One region of the Shewanella denitrificans OS217 genome, then DNA from elsewhere that is predicted to be linked to it. Evidence: predicted binding sites of a transcription regulator. Region 1 holds the regulator's gene; the other holds the start of a gene.

Region 1 (8,032 bases):
AGGCCAAAGCCTATAGCAAGCCAGATAACGCCTTGTGGGGCGGCAATCATAGTAATCAATAAACCGGCGACTTCATCCCAGACGATAGCACCATGATCGTGCACCCCCATGTCTTTAGCGGCTTGCCCGCAAATATAAATGCCGATAACAGAGCAAAATACCGTGATGGCCAGATACCAGGGAAGGCTAAGTTGTGCCAGCAATAGGTACAGGGGAACGGCGGCAAGGGTACCAAAGGTACCAGGCGCTTTGGCTGCCAGCCCGCTGCCAAAACCCAAGGCAAGAAAGTGCACCGGGTTTTTTAGGGATAACTTAGCAACATTAGCGTCTTGGGTGAGAAACGTCATTAAAAATGCTCAAAACCACTGAAATTGGGGATAAATGCTTGGCCATCGAGGAGCAATTTAAGTTCACGCCCAGCTGAGATTTGACCAATTTTGCTGAACTTAACCCCAGCATGCAAGAGTGCAGTATCCAGCGCCCCCCGCTGAGATTCAGGCACAGTAAATAACAGTTCGTAATCTTCGCCGCCGGTGAGGCCGTAACTTAGGGCATCATCTTGGCTAACACTGCTGGTCATGGCTTCAGACTGTGGAATACTGCCGACATCGATGATGGCCCCCACTTCTGAAGCCTTAAGAATATGGCCAAGATCTGACATCAAGCCATCGGATAAGTCGATGGCGCTACTGGCTAATGAGCGCAATGACTGTCCCGCTAGCACCCTAGGTGTGGGGCGATAATGACGACCAATTAAGTAGTCTTTATTGTCGGCATCTACTTGCACCTTGCCAGCCAAAATATTCAAACCTAGGGCGGAATCCCCTAAGGTGCCGGTGACATAAATCCAATCTCCCACTTTGGCGCCACTGCGCTTGAGCGCTGTGTCATTGGGCACTAGACCATGGATGGTGATATTGATGCTTAACGGTCCGCGAGTGGTATCACCACCAATCAAACTGACGCCATAGTAATCCGCCGCTTCAAATAAGCCTTCGCTAAAGCCTTGCAGCCAGGTTTGGTTAACCTCAGGTAAGGTTAGCGCTAAGGTCATCCATGCTGGCTCTGCGCCCATCGCCGCTAAGTCAGACAGATTCACCGCTAAGGATTTGTAGCCCAGTTCTCTTGCTGGCATATCGGCAAAGAAATGCACACCTTCGACTAAGGTATCGCAGGAAATGGCCAGGGATTTGTTTTCGGGGACTTGAACTAAGGCGCAGTCATCACCTATGCCCAGCTTCACGTCGCGGCGCTGCTGATTTTGGCGATGAAAATAGTGCTCGATGAGTTGGAATTCTTTCACTTTACCGTCTGGTGCGGAACACTCCGCCCACCTTCTACAAATTGAGTATGGGGTGAAAATGAAAAACGGTATCCTAAGATACCGTTTTACTGACTCGTTAACGTCTAACGAGTTTATCTAATAGTCCGTTAACAAACTTATGGCTATCGTCCGCACCAAAAGCTTTTGCAAGCTCAATGGCTTCGTTAATGGCCACTTTGTAAGGGACATCTTTACGGAAGGTCAACTCGTAACCTGCCAAACGGACAATCGCCTTCTCCACTGGAGAAACGTCTTCAAATTTACGGTCTAAATGTGGCCTAAGCAAGTCATCAATTTGTTCATGCTTAGAAGCCACACCCGCCAATAATTCACGAAAATAAGCGACATCCACGCCATCAATATTTTGCTCTGTGATAAATTCATGTTCAACGTCAGCAACATTGTTTTTGCTTAATTGCCATGAATAAATAGCCTGCACAGCTAAACGGCGAGCCTTACGGCGCTCAGAAGGTTTCATTACTTTTCCTACTATGACAGCTGTTGTTCTAATTGTTGCAGCACGTTAACCATTTCGAGTAAACCCAGAGCCGCTTCGCCGCCCTTGTTACCCGCTTTAGTACCTGAGCGCTCGATAGCTTGCTCTATGGTATCTGTAGTTAACACGCCAAATGACACAGGCAAGTCGAACTCAAGTGCAACTTGAGCTAGGCCTTTGTTACATTCACCGGCAACAAAATCAAAATGAGGAGTACCACCACGGATCACTGCACCCAGTGCAATAATGCCGTCAAACTTACCGCTAGCCGCAACGCGACGAGCCGCAAGGGGTAATTCGACTGCGCCTGGTACTCGTACCACTGTGATATTTTCATCAGCGACTTGACCAAAACGCTTTAGGGTATCAATCGCCCCGTCTAGTAAGCTTTCAACTAAAAAACTGTTGAAACGCGACACAACGATGGCCACTTTGGCATTTTTCGCTTCGATATTGCCTTGAACTACGTTCATTATCTTACCTAATTTAGCTAAAGCACCCCGCTCGGGGCGAAAAGAGGCGCTATGATATCACAGCAAAACGCCCTGAGCGCTATGCAATTAATGAGAATTGTTAAATTTTGCCTAGAGTAAATTATTCAGAAATATAATCAGTCACTTCTAAACCAAAACCTGAGAGTGAGTGATAACGCTTAGGCGAGCTCAATAGGCGCATCTTACTCACCCCTAGGCTTGCCAAAATTTGCGATCCCACCCCCACACGACGCGATGTCCCTTGCCATTTCGCAGAGACGGGCGCTTCACCTTTGTCTTCGGCTTCAAAGGCTTTCACTTTAGCGAGGATTTCGCTTGAATGTTCACGGTTACCCAGCAACACAAGTACCCCGCCTTCAGTGGCGATGCGCTCCATAGCTGTCTCTAAAGGCCAGCTGCGCTTTTGATCTCGCTCAGAATGCAGTAAATCGTTGAAGGTATTTTGCAGATGCACTCTCACTAATGGATTGTGATTCACATCGCCTTTCACCAAAGCATAATGCAACTGGTTATCGATAGTATCTCTGAAGGTCACCATGTTGAATTCACCGAAACGTGTCGGCAATTTACATTCGGCTTCACGCACCACACTGGTTTCTTTGGTATTGCGGTATTCGATAAGGTCTGCAATCGTGCCCATCTTAATGCCGTGTTTTTCACTGAAGATTTCAAGGTCTGGACAGCGCGCCATGGTGCCATCTTCATTTAAAATTTCAACGATAACCCCTGATGGCTCAAGGCCAGCAAGGCGAGCCAAATCACAACCCGCTTCCGTGTGACCAGCGCGAATGAGCACGCCGCCATCTTGGGCCATTAATGGGAATATATGCCCAGGCTGAACTAAATCAGAAGCTTTGGCATCTTTAGCCACGGCAGCTTTTACGGTCACAGCGCGATCGTGGGCAGAGATCCCCGTCGTCACACCGGTAGCGGCTTCGATAGACACAGTGAAGTTAGTGGAGAATTGAGCGTTATTGTTGGTCACCATCAAAGGAAGATTCAACTGCTGACAGCGCGCCTTAGTCATGGTCTGGCAAATTAGGCCGCGGCCATAGGTGGCCATGAAGTTAATGGCCTCTGGGGTCACTAAATCGGCCGCCATAATAAGGTCGCCCTCATTTTCCCTGTCTTCATCGTCCATCAGAATAACCATTTTGCCCTGACGTATGTCTTCGATGATTTCTTCTATGCTATGTAGCGCCATTATGAGACCTTCTATCAAGTTGAAGTGTTAAAATTAGTTATGCATTAATTTAAGCTGTTATTCGTTACCCAATCACTATTTCATAAATCCTGAGCGTGCCAGTAGCTCCATGGTCACGCCGCCTTCGGCCGAAGGTGCTTTCGCCCCCATCAAACGCTCAAGGTAGCGGGCGATAAGATCCACTTCAAGGTTTACCCTGTCACCCGTGTTTAAATCTAATAGTGTGGTTTCGCCAGCAGTGTGCGGCACGATAGTGAGCCTGAAATTATCACCATCGACTTCATTAACCGTAAGACTAACGCCATCTATGGTCACTGAACCTTTATGGGCAATATAGCGGGCAAGCTCACTGGGCGCTTTTAACCAAAACTCGATGGCCTTGCCACGAGCTTGTCGCTGCATCACCTCTGCCATGCCATCCACATGACCGCTGACCATGTGGCCGCCTAAACGTGTGGTGGCGGTAAGGGCTTTTTCAAGATTAACCTTCTGGCCCACTTTATAGCGAGCAAAGCCTGTCAATGCCACAGTTTCTGCAGACACGTCGGCCATGTACCCCTGTTTAAGGCTCTGAACGACAGTTAGGCACACGCCATTAGTGGCAATGCTATCACCGAGTTTAACATCACTTAAGTCAAGCTTGCCGCTATCCACAGTGAGGCGAATATCCTGACCGTGGCGCTCAATCTTAGTTAATGTCCCTAGGGCTTCGATTATTCCGGTAAACATGTTTGGCTCACTTATCTTATATGCTGTTATCTGATGTGGCGCCATCTTCACGGCGACGCTTGGCAAGTTGAACCGCGTGGCACTCTGCCAAGTCTAAACGCGTTATTCTTTGCCAAGTCTAAAAATATAGCGTCTATCTTCGCCTAATTGGCGACTGTCTTTCAGCTGCAAGCTTGGAATATCATCCATGGCCTGATAATCCGGTAACTGCACTAGGTTTCGCCCATGGCTACCCAAGATTTTCATCGCTTGATATAGATACAGTTCATCCCCAAGCCCAAGTTCGAGCACCTTACCCGCTAAGGTGGCGCCGGCTTCAATTAATACCTGATTATAGCTTTTGCCTAAGTGGTGAAATAGGCTTATCAACGGCACTCTGCCATCATTGTCTGGCGCAAACTGCAGGCATTGCACATGGGCTGGAAAGATAACTGTCTCGGGGTAGGCTTGAGTGCTGACCAAGATAATGGGGCTAGTGATGCTAAAAAGCCTTTTGTCTGCTGTAAGCCTCGCTTTACTGTCGAGTACGATTCTTACTGGCTGGTGAAGCTCAGTCACATCAAGCTCATCTTTAAGACTGCCAAGGCTTTGATAGCGCACATTAAGGCTCGGGTCATCGGCTAATACGGTTTCTATGCCTGTGATTAACGCGCAGCTTCTGGCGCGAAGTTTTTGCACATCGTTACGGGATGCATCGCCCGTTATCCATTTAGACACCCCATTTGAGAGCGCAGTTTTACCGTCAAGACTTGCAGCAAGTTTCACTGTCACCCAAGGCAAACCTGTGCGCATGCGCTTCATAAAGCCTAAATTTAACTCAAGAGCCTGGGCTTGCAATAAACCGACTTCAACCGCTATGCCAGCTTCTCGCAGCATAGCAATGCCTTTACCGGCAACCTGTGGATTAGCATCTGTGATGGCGACCACCACTTTGGCGACACCGCTTTCCACTAAGGTTTGGGCGCAAGGCGGGGTGCGGCCGAAATGGCTGCAAGGCTCTAAGGTTACGTAGGCGGTGGCGCCTATGGCGGATAAATTGGCGGATTTCAGCGCAGCAAGGGCGTTAACTTCGGCGTGACCAAAGCCCGCTTTCTGATGGTAGCCCTCGGCTAACTTGATGCCATCTTTGACAATTACGCAGCCCACACAAGGATTGGGGCGAGTGGTATAACGGCCTCGTTCTGCCAATTGGATGGCACGGCTCATCATTTCTATGTCAAATTTGGACCAGCTTGGCATGGTTAGCACCTAATGGTTTGCTCGCGTTAGCATTGGCGTGTTGCTAGCCTTTATATGGGCAAAATCGTTGATTTCAAGCCAGTGTTAATACAATCAGTGTGATTAAAATCAGTATCACGATTTAAATTCTGGCTACTTCTCTAACTTGGCGATGGCTTCACCGAACTGTGAAACATCTTCAAAGGCACGGTAGACAGAGGCAAAACGGATATAGGCCACTTTATCTAAGTGCATGAGTTGTTCCATCATCAAATTGCCTATCATCTCTGAGTTAATTTCACGCTCACCGGTTGCCCTCAGGGTTGATTTGATTTTTGTTAAGGCTTGCTCCAGCTGGTCCATGGACACAGGGCGTTTCTCTACTGCCCGCAGCATACCGCCTCTGAGCTTATCTTCATCGAAGGGTTGACGAGTATCATCACGTTTTATCACCCTAGGCATCACAAGCTCAGCGCCTTCGAAGGTGGTGAAACGTTCGTGGCACAGAGTGCACTCACGGCGACGGCGAACTTGATGACCATCTGCCACCAGCCTTGAATCTATGACTTTAGTATCTGTGGCACTACAAAAAGGGCAATGCATTGGTGTCTCCAGCAAAAAACAAAATGGCCACAAAGACTTAAGTCTTGAGGCCATTGAAGTTTATCCTATTTGGGCGTTAAGGTTAACTGAAACCTATCAAATTGCCCTTAGGATTAAGCGTATACTGGATACTTGGCACACAGGGCTAACACTTCACCCTTGACCCGCTCAATAACCGCTGGATTATTAGCGTCATCGAGAATGTCACACACCCAAGTTGTCAAGGCTTTGGCTTCGGCTTCTTTAAAACCACGACGGGTAATAGCCGGAGTACCGATACGCACACCAGATGTCACAAAAGGTGAACGTGGATCGTTTGGCACCGAGTTTTTATTCACGGTAATGTTAGCGCTACCTAAGGCGGCATCCGCTTCTTTACCGGTAAGATCACGGCCAATTAAGTCAACCAGCATCAGGTGGTTATCTGTGCCGCCTGAGACGATTTTATAACCGCGCTCGATAAACACTTCAACCATAGCCTTAGCGTTTTTCACCACTTGCTGCTGATAGGTTTTAAACTCAGGCTCTAAGGCTTCCTTAAAGGCCACCGCTTTACCCGCGATAACATGCATCAATGGGCCGCCCTGTCCGCCAGGGAACACGGCCGAATTTAGCTTCTTGTACAAGTCTTCATCGTCTGCTGCCGATAAGATTAACCCGCCACGAGGGCCTGCTAAGGTCTTATGTGTGGTGGATGTCACCACGTGGGCATGGGGCACAGGGTTTGGATACACGCCTGCGGCAATTAAACCTGCAACGTGGGCCATATCAACAAATAAGTAAGCGCCAATTTTGTCTGCGATTTCACGCATTTTTGCCCAATCAACGATACCAGAAAAGGCAGAGAAGCCACCGATCATCATCTTAGGCTTATGCTCAACGGCTAAACGCTCCATCTCAACGTAATCTATCTTGCCCGCTTCATCGATGCCGTAAGGAATGATGTTATACAGCTTGCCAGAAAAGTTCACTGGTGAACCGTGCGTTAAGTGACCACCATGAGCCAAATTCATCCCAAGCACAGTATCACCGGGCTTAAGTAGCGCCATGTACACAGCGCTGTTGGCTTGCGATCCTGAATGAGGCTGAACGTTGGCATAAGTCGCGCCAAACAATTCTTTAGCACGTTCGATGGCCAAGGTTTCAACCACATCGACGTATTCACAACCGCCGTAATAACGCTTGCCTGGGTAACCTTCTGCATACTTATTGGTAAGCTGTGAACCTTGTGCTTCCATGACGCGAGGACTGGTGTAGTTTTCTGATGCAATTAACTCTATGTGCTCTTCTTGACGACGGGTTTCGTCTTCAATGGCTTTAAATAGTTGTGGATCATAATCCGCGATATTCATAGCTTTGTTTAGCATTGGTTACTCCAACTGCAAGTTTCTATTTGTAGGGTTGCGCGGTATTCTACTCTGCCAAGCGCAACAATCCCAGTATTTAGACCATGAAATTCCTTGTATTAGCATGCCCTAAAAGCGAAAACTCAATTTGAGTTAGCAACAGAATACAGTAGAATTATCGCCATCATTAGTCACTGAAGAATCCATAACATGGCTCAATTTGTATACAGCATGCTTAGAGTGGGCAAAATTGTCCCACCCAAGAAGCAAATTCTTAAAGACATCTCCTTAAGTTTCTTCCCCGGCGCCAAGATTGGTGTGTTAGGTCTTAACGGCTCTGGTAAATCAACCCTACTGCGCATCATGGCAGGCCTTGACACTGAAATCGAAGGTGAAGCTCGCCCTATGCCAGGCCTTAAGATAGGTTATTTGCCTCAAGAGCCTAAGCTTAATGAAGAGCAAACGGTGCGCGAAGCCATAGAAGAAGCGGTAGGCGTGGCCAAAAATGCCCTTAAGCGTCTTGATGAAGTCTATGCACTTTACGCCGAACCCGATGCAGACTTTGATGCCCTTGCCAAAGAACAAGGTGAGCTTGAAGCCATTATCCAAGCTCAAGAT
Region 2 (8,032 bases), 340 kb from region 1:
GTGATTTAACCGCTGTGACTTGCTCGCTGGTCATTAGACTGGCGATATCTGTCGCTGGTTTTAACCCTTGGCTCGAGGCTTTTTTGGGCATGACGGGCGGCGCTGTGGGTTTCTTGGTCATAGTCATAGTCTTGGTCTTGGTCTTTAGTTTTTTGGTTTTTATTTTATTAACTGAGCTAGCTGAACTGTTTTATCAGCCATTGAGATACAAAAAGGACCACAGTGCATCACAGTAGTCCTTCTTTTTACACCTGATAAAGCACTAAAGTGCTTATCAGTGAAAGTTAGATTTTGCCGAAGATGTGACGATTGTGCTGCACATAGGCGACATCAAACGCACTTTGTTGGACGCGTTTAAGATCTAACGATTCAAAATCAACCAAAGGTGGATTGCGTTTTAGCTGCTCTTTAATGGTCACAGGTGAAATCAAATGCACAGGCAGTTCAGTTAACTGAATTGCCGCTTCTAATTTGAAGCTAGTGGCGCTACCGGCCAACTTGCCTTTCTGCTCACGCTCTATAATGGCGATTTCATCAACCTTGTAATCTTCCATTAACTTATGAAAGGTAAAGTGAAACTCACGTATGGACTCAGTGCTGGCAGACTGAGAAATACTGAATGACACCTTACGGCAGGCTGGGACGTTGAAGGTTTCACCTTCATAGGTCAATAAACTGATGATGGCTTCGCCACCTTTTAACTCTACACCACAAATTTTCATGATATTCCTACTCATTTAACTGTTGAACGGCCACGCTTAGCATGACCTTTACTATTTATTCGTCATCATTATCGATATCGGACTGAATGCTAGCATCCGTTTCGATAATCAGGCTTGGCTTAACTTTACGGCGCATCGGCGCATCTCCCACATCGACACCTGTGCTAAAGCGCTTATCACGCTTTGGCGCCGGCTTGGCATGGGGTGATTTTGCTTTAGATGCCGCCTTTGCCACACGTTTAGTGGAATTGACCTTATCTGTTTTGGCTTTCGCTTTTAGGCCGCTGAACTTGGCTTTTAGGCCGTCGATGACAGTGAACTCAAAGGTCTTGCGTAAGAAGGCTTGCACCTTGATAAAGCTATCCCAATCTTTTGGGCCCACTAAGGAGACCGCATCTCCTTTAGCGCCAGCACGACCAGTACGGCCAATACGGTGAACGTATTCTTCGGCAAATTTTGGCATATCAAAGTTAATCACTAATGACACATTGATAAGATCAAGGCCGCGAGAGGCGACATCAGTAGTGACCAGAATTTGTTTTTGACCGCGAGCAAATTGATCCATGATCTGATTGCGCGCGCCTTGATTGAGATTGCCACTTAATGCCGCAGTGGCAAAGCCTTTATCCGCCAACAAACTTGCTAAGCGCTCAGTATCGACACGGGTGGCGGTAAAGATGATGATCTGTTTGTTGGTTTCATTAGTTAACACATGCTCAAGCAAGGCTTGTTTATGATCTAAGTGATCGACCAAGATAATGCGCTGTGTAATATCGGCGTGCTCAGTGTAAGCCGCACCAATGGCAATGTGGTTGGGGCTCTTAAGTAAGGTGGCCGCAATTTCGTTAATTTCATCATGCTCTAAAGTGGCTGAGAACATCAATGTCTGACGACGCTTATGATCGGCGGCGGCATTAATGGCGGCAAGTTGAGGGGCAAAGCCCAAGTCCAACATGCGGTCAGCTTCATCTAAAATCAGTAATTCAAGGCCATTTAAGTGCAAGTGACGCTGCTGCAAGTGATCGGCAATGCGCCCAGGGGTTGCCACAATAAAGTGGGGCTCACGGCTTAAGGCTTTGGCTTGGTCGTTAAAATTCTCACCACCCAGTATGCTCACTGCCTTGTATTGAGTGTTAGCCACAAGCAACCTGAGTTGGCCGTAAACTTGCTGAGCAAGCTCGCGAGTGGGCAGCAAGATCAATACCCTAGGGTCACGCTTAGATAAGGCTTTAGTGGAGATAATCCTTTGCATAGCGGGTAGCAAGAAAGCTAACGTCTTGCCTGAGCCCGTTTTTGAAGACGCCATTAGATCTTTGCCCGTTAATGCAATGGGCAGCGCTTGTTCTTGGATGGGTGTTGGCGTGGTAATGCCTAGATGTTTCAAGCTGTCTAACAGGCGCTTATCTAATGAAAAGTCGGAAAATTGCAAAGGTTGTTCCCCTAAAAAATAATAGCCAAGCATTATAGCGGGTTCACTGAGGTATAGCCAACAACACCTGCTTTACTTATACTATTTTTCACAGCGTCATCAGGCTCGAGTCTTTGACTTTTTAATTCTGCTGTTGAAGGTTATTTAAGGAGTATAAGCTAACTATGGCACTGATTATTACTAAAAAGGCCGCAGATCTCCCTAAGCCTAAAAAACCTGTTATTGGCCTCGCTTTAGGCAGTGGGGCGGCTAAAGGCTGGGCACATATCGGTGTGCTTAATGGCCTAGCCAAACTCGGTATTTTTCCTGACAAGGTGGCAGGTTGCTCTGTGGGGGCGCTCGTGGGGGCGGCTTATGCCAATGACAATCTCGATGAAATTGAGAAGTGGGTGCGCGGGTTTTCCAGTTGGGACGTGCTGGGTTTGATGGATATACGTTGGCGTAAGGGCGGTATCATCAATGGTGAAAAAGTCTTTGAAGTGCTATCAAGCCGAGTTGGTGCTTTAAAAATTGAGCAACTAAAGCGTGCATTTGCTGCTGTGGCTACGGATCTCTATTCGGGGCAAGAAATTTGGTTTCGAGAAGGGGACTTGCGCCATGCGGTAAGGGCGTCTTGTTCTATGCCAGGCTTTTTACCTCCAGTGCAACAAGATGATCGCTGGCTGGTGGACGGCGCTGTGGTGAACCCGGTACCTGTGTCCTTGTGCCGGGCCATGGGAGTGGACTTAGTGATAGCCGTTGATCTTAATGGTCACCGCCGTGGTCAGATGATGATGTTGCCAGAACAAGTGGTCAGCCACCAAGCTGAAAAGTCTCAAACTGTGACTGAAAAGCCTCAGCTAGAGTCCGGCTTCATGGATCTTTGGGGCAAGAGTAAAGAATACTTAAGCGGCCTGACTGAAAAGTTTTCTCTAGGGGTTAATTCCCATCCTGGCATGTTGGCAGTGATGTCTCAATCCATGGACATATTAGAGCAGCGCCACAAACGGGCGCGCTTAATGGGCGATCCGCCGGACATTTGCATCGTTCCCCAAGTGTTCGATATCGGCACTATGGAGTTTCACCGTGCAGCAGAAGCCATAGCGGCAGGAGAGCAAGCGGTTGAGAACATCAGCCATTTACTCAAGGCGAGCATAGGTGATTTTGATTCGGCGCCGCAAAGATAATTAACCCATCGCTGACTTATCCTCGACATTCATGGGCCAATTTCAGGGCCCAATTTACATTTTTTTAGATTTCCTATTAAAGAGATAGGTTCGCTGCGCTGTTTATTGTCCGCTACTTACCTCCAGCCTTCGCTCGAATGATCCATCCTTTCTTCAGTGTTCAATATCATGATCTAGATCAAAGCATTACTGGATTATCTGGCGCTTAATGCACAGCATATTGTGTTTTAAATCGATTTTAAGTCTATATGTAGATTTTGACGTACTAAGCCTCATTGACGTCGCTGTAATCCTAGATAAGGACAGGAATCCGAGATAATTACTGGAGTGAGTCATGCTTGTAGTCATAAAAAGAGATGGATGTCGTACAGTATTTAATGCCGAGCGTATTCAAGAGGCCGTTATCGCGGCCATGGCATCGGCGAACAAACAAGATGTGGATTATGCCTGCACCTTGGCAGAGCAGGTTAGGCAACAAATGCAAGGCAAGCGAGAAGTCGACATACACGAGCTGCAAGATGCCGTTGAAAACTTACTCATGGCGGGCCCTTATAAAGCCGTGGCCCGCCATTATATTGAATATCGCCATGACAGAGACTTATGCCGTGAAGCCAAGAGCAAGCTCAACCAGCAGATTTTAGGCTTAGTAGAGCAAAGTGATGCAGCACTTTTGAATGAAAATGCCAATAAAGATGCCAAAGTCATCCCAACTCAACGTGATTTGTTAGCGGGCATTGTCGCCAAGCATTATGCCAAAAGCCATTTATTGCCAAAAGACGTGGTTCAAGCTCATGAGCGCGGTGAGCTGCATTATCACGACTTAGATTATGCGCCGTTTTTCCCCATGTTTAACTGCATGCTTATCGACTTAGGCGGCATGCTCACCAAGGGCTTTAAGATGGGTAATGCCGAAATTGAGCCGCCTAAATCCATAGCTACGGCGACAGCCGTTACAGCGCAAATTATCGCTCAGGTTGCCAGCCACATTTATGGCGGCACCACCATTAACCGTATCGATGAAGTATTGGCAGAATTTGTCACTAAGAGCTACCAAAAACATTTAGCGACAGGCATAGAGTGGCAAGTGGCAGACGCAGCAAAGTACGCGCTATCCCTAACAGAAAAAGAGTGTCACGATGCTTTTCAATCCCTTGAATATGAAGTAAATACCTTGCACACGGCTAACGGGCAAACCCCGTTTGTGACCTTTGGTTTTGGTTTAGGCACCTCTTGGGAGTCAAAACTCATCCAACGCTCCATGCTCAATGTGCGCCTCGAAGGCCTAGGTAAAAACCGCAAGACACCGGTATTCCCAAAGCTTGTGTTTGCCATTAAAGCGGGACTGAATCATAAGCTGGGTGACAACCACTATGACATCAAACAGCTGGCGCTTAAGTGTGCAAGCCTGAGAATGTATCCCGATATTCTTAATTTTGATCAAGTGGTTAAGGTCACAGGTTCCTTTAAAACCCCCATGGGTTGCCGCTCGTTCCTTGGCGCCTATGAAGCAAATGGCGAGCTTATCCATGAAGGTCGCAATAACTTGGGGGTGGTGAGTTTGAACTTACCGCGAATAGCTATTGAGGCTAAAGGTGATGAAGCTGCCTTTTATCAATTGCTAGATGCTCGTTTACTTGTCGCTAAAAAAGCCTTAGATAGCCGCATCAGCCGTCTCGATGGTGTAAAAGCTCGGGTTGCGCCGATCCTCTATATGGAAGGGGCTTGTGGCGTGCGCTTAAAGGCTGATGATGAGATAAGCAGTATCTTTAAACATGGTCGCGCATCCATTTCATTAGGCTTTATTGGCTTACATGAAACCATTCAGGCACTTTTTGGCCAAGAACATGTCTTTGATAGTGCTATTTTGCGAGAAAAAGCCCTTGAAATTATTCGCTATCTAAAACAAACAACAGATGCATGGAAGGCAGAAACGGGTTACGGCTTTAGTTTATACAGCACCCCAAGTGAGAACCTCTGCAGCCGCTTTTGCGAGCTCGATAGCAGTGAGTTTGGACTCATTAAAGGCGTGACAGACAAAGGCTATTACACCAATAGTTTTCATTTAGACGTTGAGAAGAAAGTTAACCCCTTCGATAAACTGGATTTTGAAATGGCCTATCCCGCTATCACCAATGGCGGCTTTATTTGTTACGGTGAATACCCCAATATGCAGCATAACTTATCGGCACTGGAGCAAGTGTGGGATTACAGTTTTAGTCGGGTGCCCTATTACGGCACCAATACCCCAATTGATGAGTGTTATGACTGCGGCTTTTTAGGTGAATTTAACTGTACCAGCAAGGGCTTTGTCTGCCCAAAATGCGGCAATCATGAGCCTAGCCGCGTGAGTGTGACTCGAAGGGTCTGTGGTTATTTAGGCAGCCCTGATGCCCGGCCCTTTAATGCGGGTAAGCAAGAAGAAGTGAAGCGCCGCGTCAAGCATTTGTGATTGAGCCTGTGACAAAAAAGGAGGGGATATGCATTACAGCGCCTACCACAGTGTCGATGTGGTCAATGGGGAAGGGACCCGTTGCACGCTATTTGTTAGTGGCTGCGAACATGCCTGCAAGGGCTGTTATAACCAAGCCACTTGGCGACTGGATGCCGGTCACTCCTATAGCCAAGGCTTGGAAGATAACATCATCAGTGATTTGCAGGATGAACGTATTATCAGACAAGGGTTGAGTTTAAGCGGTGGCGACCCATTGCATCCGCAAAACTTATCGGCGGTGCTTAAGTTAGTTAAACGAGTGAAAGCTGAGTGTCCCACTAAAAATATCTGGCTGTGGACAGGTTATCGCCTTGCTGAGCTCAATGAGTCCCAGCAGGCATTACTTCACTTTATCGATGTGCTGGTGGACGGAAAGTTTGTTCAAGCCTTGGCAGACCCATCACTTATTTGGCGCGGCAGCAGCAATCAAATTGTGCACAGATTTTCCCATCAAGATTAAAAAAGGAGTGAATGGTTTCAGTTATGGAAATGTGTTTAATAGTATGTGTCACGTTAAATTGTTAATGCTTGAACACAAACTTAAAGTGCATTATGTTATTGTTTTATAATAGATAGACTAATTTTTAGATGTTTTTTAAGGACAGTTAAGTGGTAAAAATTGCGGTAATTTATCATTCGGTAACAGGGACGACTAAACAACTAGCAAACTCAGTGACGGCAGGGGCTTCTTCAGTTGAAGGTATAGAGGTCATAGAGGTTGAAATTTTGGGGGCTGATATTATTGAAGGCCGCTTTAAAAATTTAGCATTACTTGAACAACTCAAAGACGTCGATGCGATGATTTTTGGTTCACCGACTTTTATGGGCAGTGTATCGGCACAGTTTAAAGCGTTTGCTGATGCAACCGGTGAGTTATGGGCTGAAAAAGCCTGGTCCGATAAAGTCGCAGCAGGTTTTACTATTGGCTCGAATTTGAGTGGCGATCAGTTGCATACCCTTCAGTACCTACAGATTTTTGCCAATCAGCATGGCATGTTGTGGGCAAGTTTAGATATTCCTGGCAATTGCGATCCACAGAAGCGCAACAGACTCGGTGCTCAATCTGGTTTAATTGCCCATTCAAAGGATGGAATTTTAAATGAGATAGATTTGAACACTGCACATTACTTGGGGCAACGTGTTGCCCATATCGTTAAAAAGTTTGCTAGATAAAAAGAGTATCGAGCACCTTGTGAGATACCGTATGCTTAAACTACACTTCCTAAAAATTATTTGCTTAGTTGTATTATCTTGTTGATAGGAACAGTTGGCTGCACATGCGCATTATTACAAGATCACACTAGGCGGTGTGCACTGAAGGAAGCATAAAAGTCATTAACATGGAAGGGAAGAAAATGCATGCTTTTACACTGACCCTACATACACATCTATTTGGTAAAGAGCTTCCCGATAAGGATCTTGAGAAAATAGCCATTGCGTATGCAGTGACTGTAGAGCGACTTATGAAAAAACATGGGTTGTCTAAATATTTTGATGTCAATATTAGCTGGAAACGTGGAAGTTTATTGATTTACTTAGGTTATGTTGTTCTTGAACCATCAACATGGATTGCTGCTGGTAAAATAGCAACGGTAGGGGTTACCACAACAGCAGCTTTTTTTGCAGCATACAAGCTAGCAAAAAATGGCTATGAAGAGTTCAAAAAAGATCTGAGGAATGAAATTATTAAGGAGAGTGGCGTCAACGCTAAAGCACAAAAACTCTACGAATCTGAAGCTGAGCCCCCTAAATCTTCAAATATAATACCGATAGACCGTTATAGAAAATAGTAATCTTCTCGAACTTTAATTAATCTTGTGACCTAGGGTAGCTTCCACCACTTGCTGCACCGCGAGTGCCTCTGCAAAGCTTGCTAGTCTGTGGGACTCCCCACGGAACATTTTTTCTACTTCATTAAGCTGGGTCTCTACTGAGCCTTGGTTGTGAACTGATATAGACTGCCACTGGCCATTGTCATCACCGATTAATAAACTGTCCCAATTCTGAAACCGAATGGCGCGCAGATTGCGCTGGCTATCGGAATGCTGCTGCTCTGGCTTATTCGACTCTGGCTTAAGATAAAGTGTCCATTGCACGCCTTCTTCAAGGCTTGAGTCGACTCGACCAGTTAGGCTCATCGGTAGTTTCGTGGGGGCTGCACTGACGTAATGGGCTTTTACTGAGGTCTCACTTTTTAGTGGCTTGCTGTAATCGACTTCACTGC

The links. Region 1 encodes NrdR, which represses ribonucleotide reductase genes. Its sites were predicted from a motif close to AAACACNANATNTNGTGTTT; they were not measured.
Region 2: a site for NrdR is predicted at 3,526-3,545, ahead of nrdD (anaerobic ribonucleoside-triphosphate reductase). Genes of this name have one in related genera too.

Annotation. Positions count from the first base shown of each region.
Region 1 is NC_007954.1:1,312,715-1,320,746, reverse strand. Features, by position in the region: gene SDEN_RS05975 (phosphatidylglycerophosphatase A family protein) at 1-347, opposite strand, end outside; gene thiL (thiamine-phosphate kinase) at 347-1,303, opposite strand; gene nusB (transcription antitermination factor NusB) at 1,401-1,802, opposite strand; gene ribE (6,7-dimethyl-8-ribityllumazine synthase) at 1,814-2,293, opposite strand; gene ribBA (bifunctional 3,4-dihydroxy-2-butanone-4-phosphate synthase/GTP cyclohydrolase II) at 2,415-3,518, opposite strand; gene SDEN_RS05950 (riboflavin synthase) at 3,594-4,247, opposite strand; gene ribD (bifunctional diaminohydroxyphosphoribosylaminopyrimidine deaminase/5-amino-6-(5-phosphoribosylamino)uracil reductase RibD) at 4,350-5,486, opposite strand; gene nrdR (transcriptional regulator NrdR) at 5,619-6,068, opposite strand; gene glyA (serine hydroxymethyltransferase) at 6,182-7,435, opposite strand; gene ettA (energy-dependent translational throttle protein EttA) at 7,625-8,032, shown strand, end outside.
Region 2 is NC_007954.1:1,651,857-1,659,888, forward strand. Features, by position in the region: gene SDEN_RS07410 (DUF3010 family protein) at 285-722, opposite strand; gene SDEN_RS07415 (DEAD/DEAH box helicase) at 778-2,151, opposite strand; gene rssA (patatin-like phospholipase RssA) at 2,316-3,317, shown strand; gene nrdD (anaerobic ribonucleoside-triphosphate reductase) at 3,652-5,766, shown strand; gene nrdG (anaerobic ribonucleoside-triphosphate reductase-activating protein) at 5,795-6,268, shown strand; gene SDEN_RS07435 (flavodoxin family protein) at 6,418-6,981, shown strand; gene SDEN_RS07440 (hypothetical protein) at 7,149-7,598, shown strand; gene SDEN_RS07445 (hypothetical protein) at 7,614-8,032, opposite strand, start outside.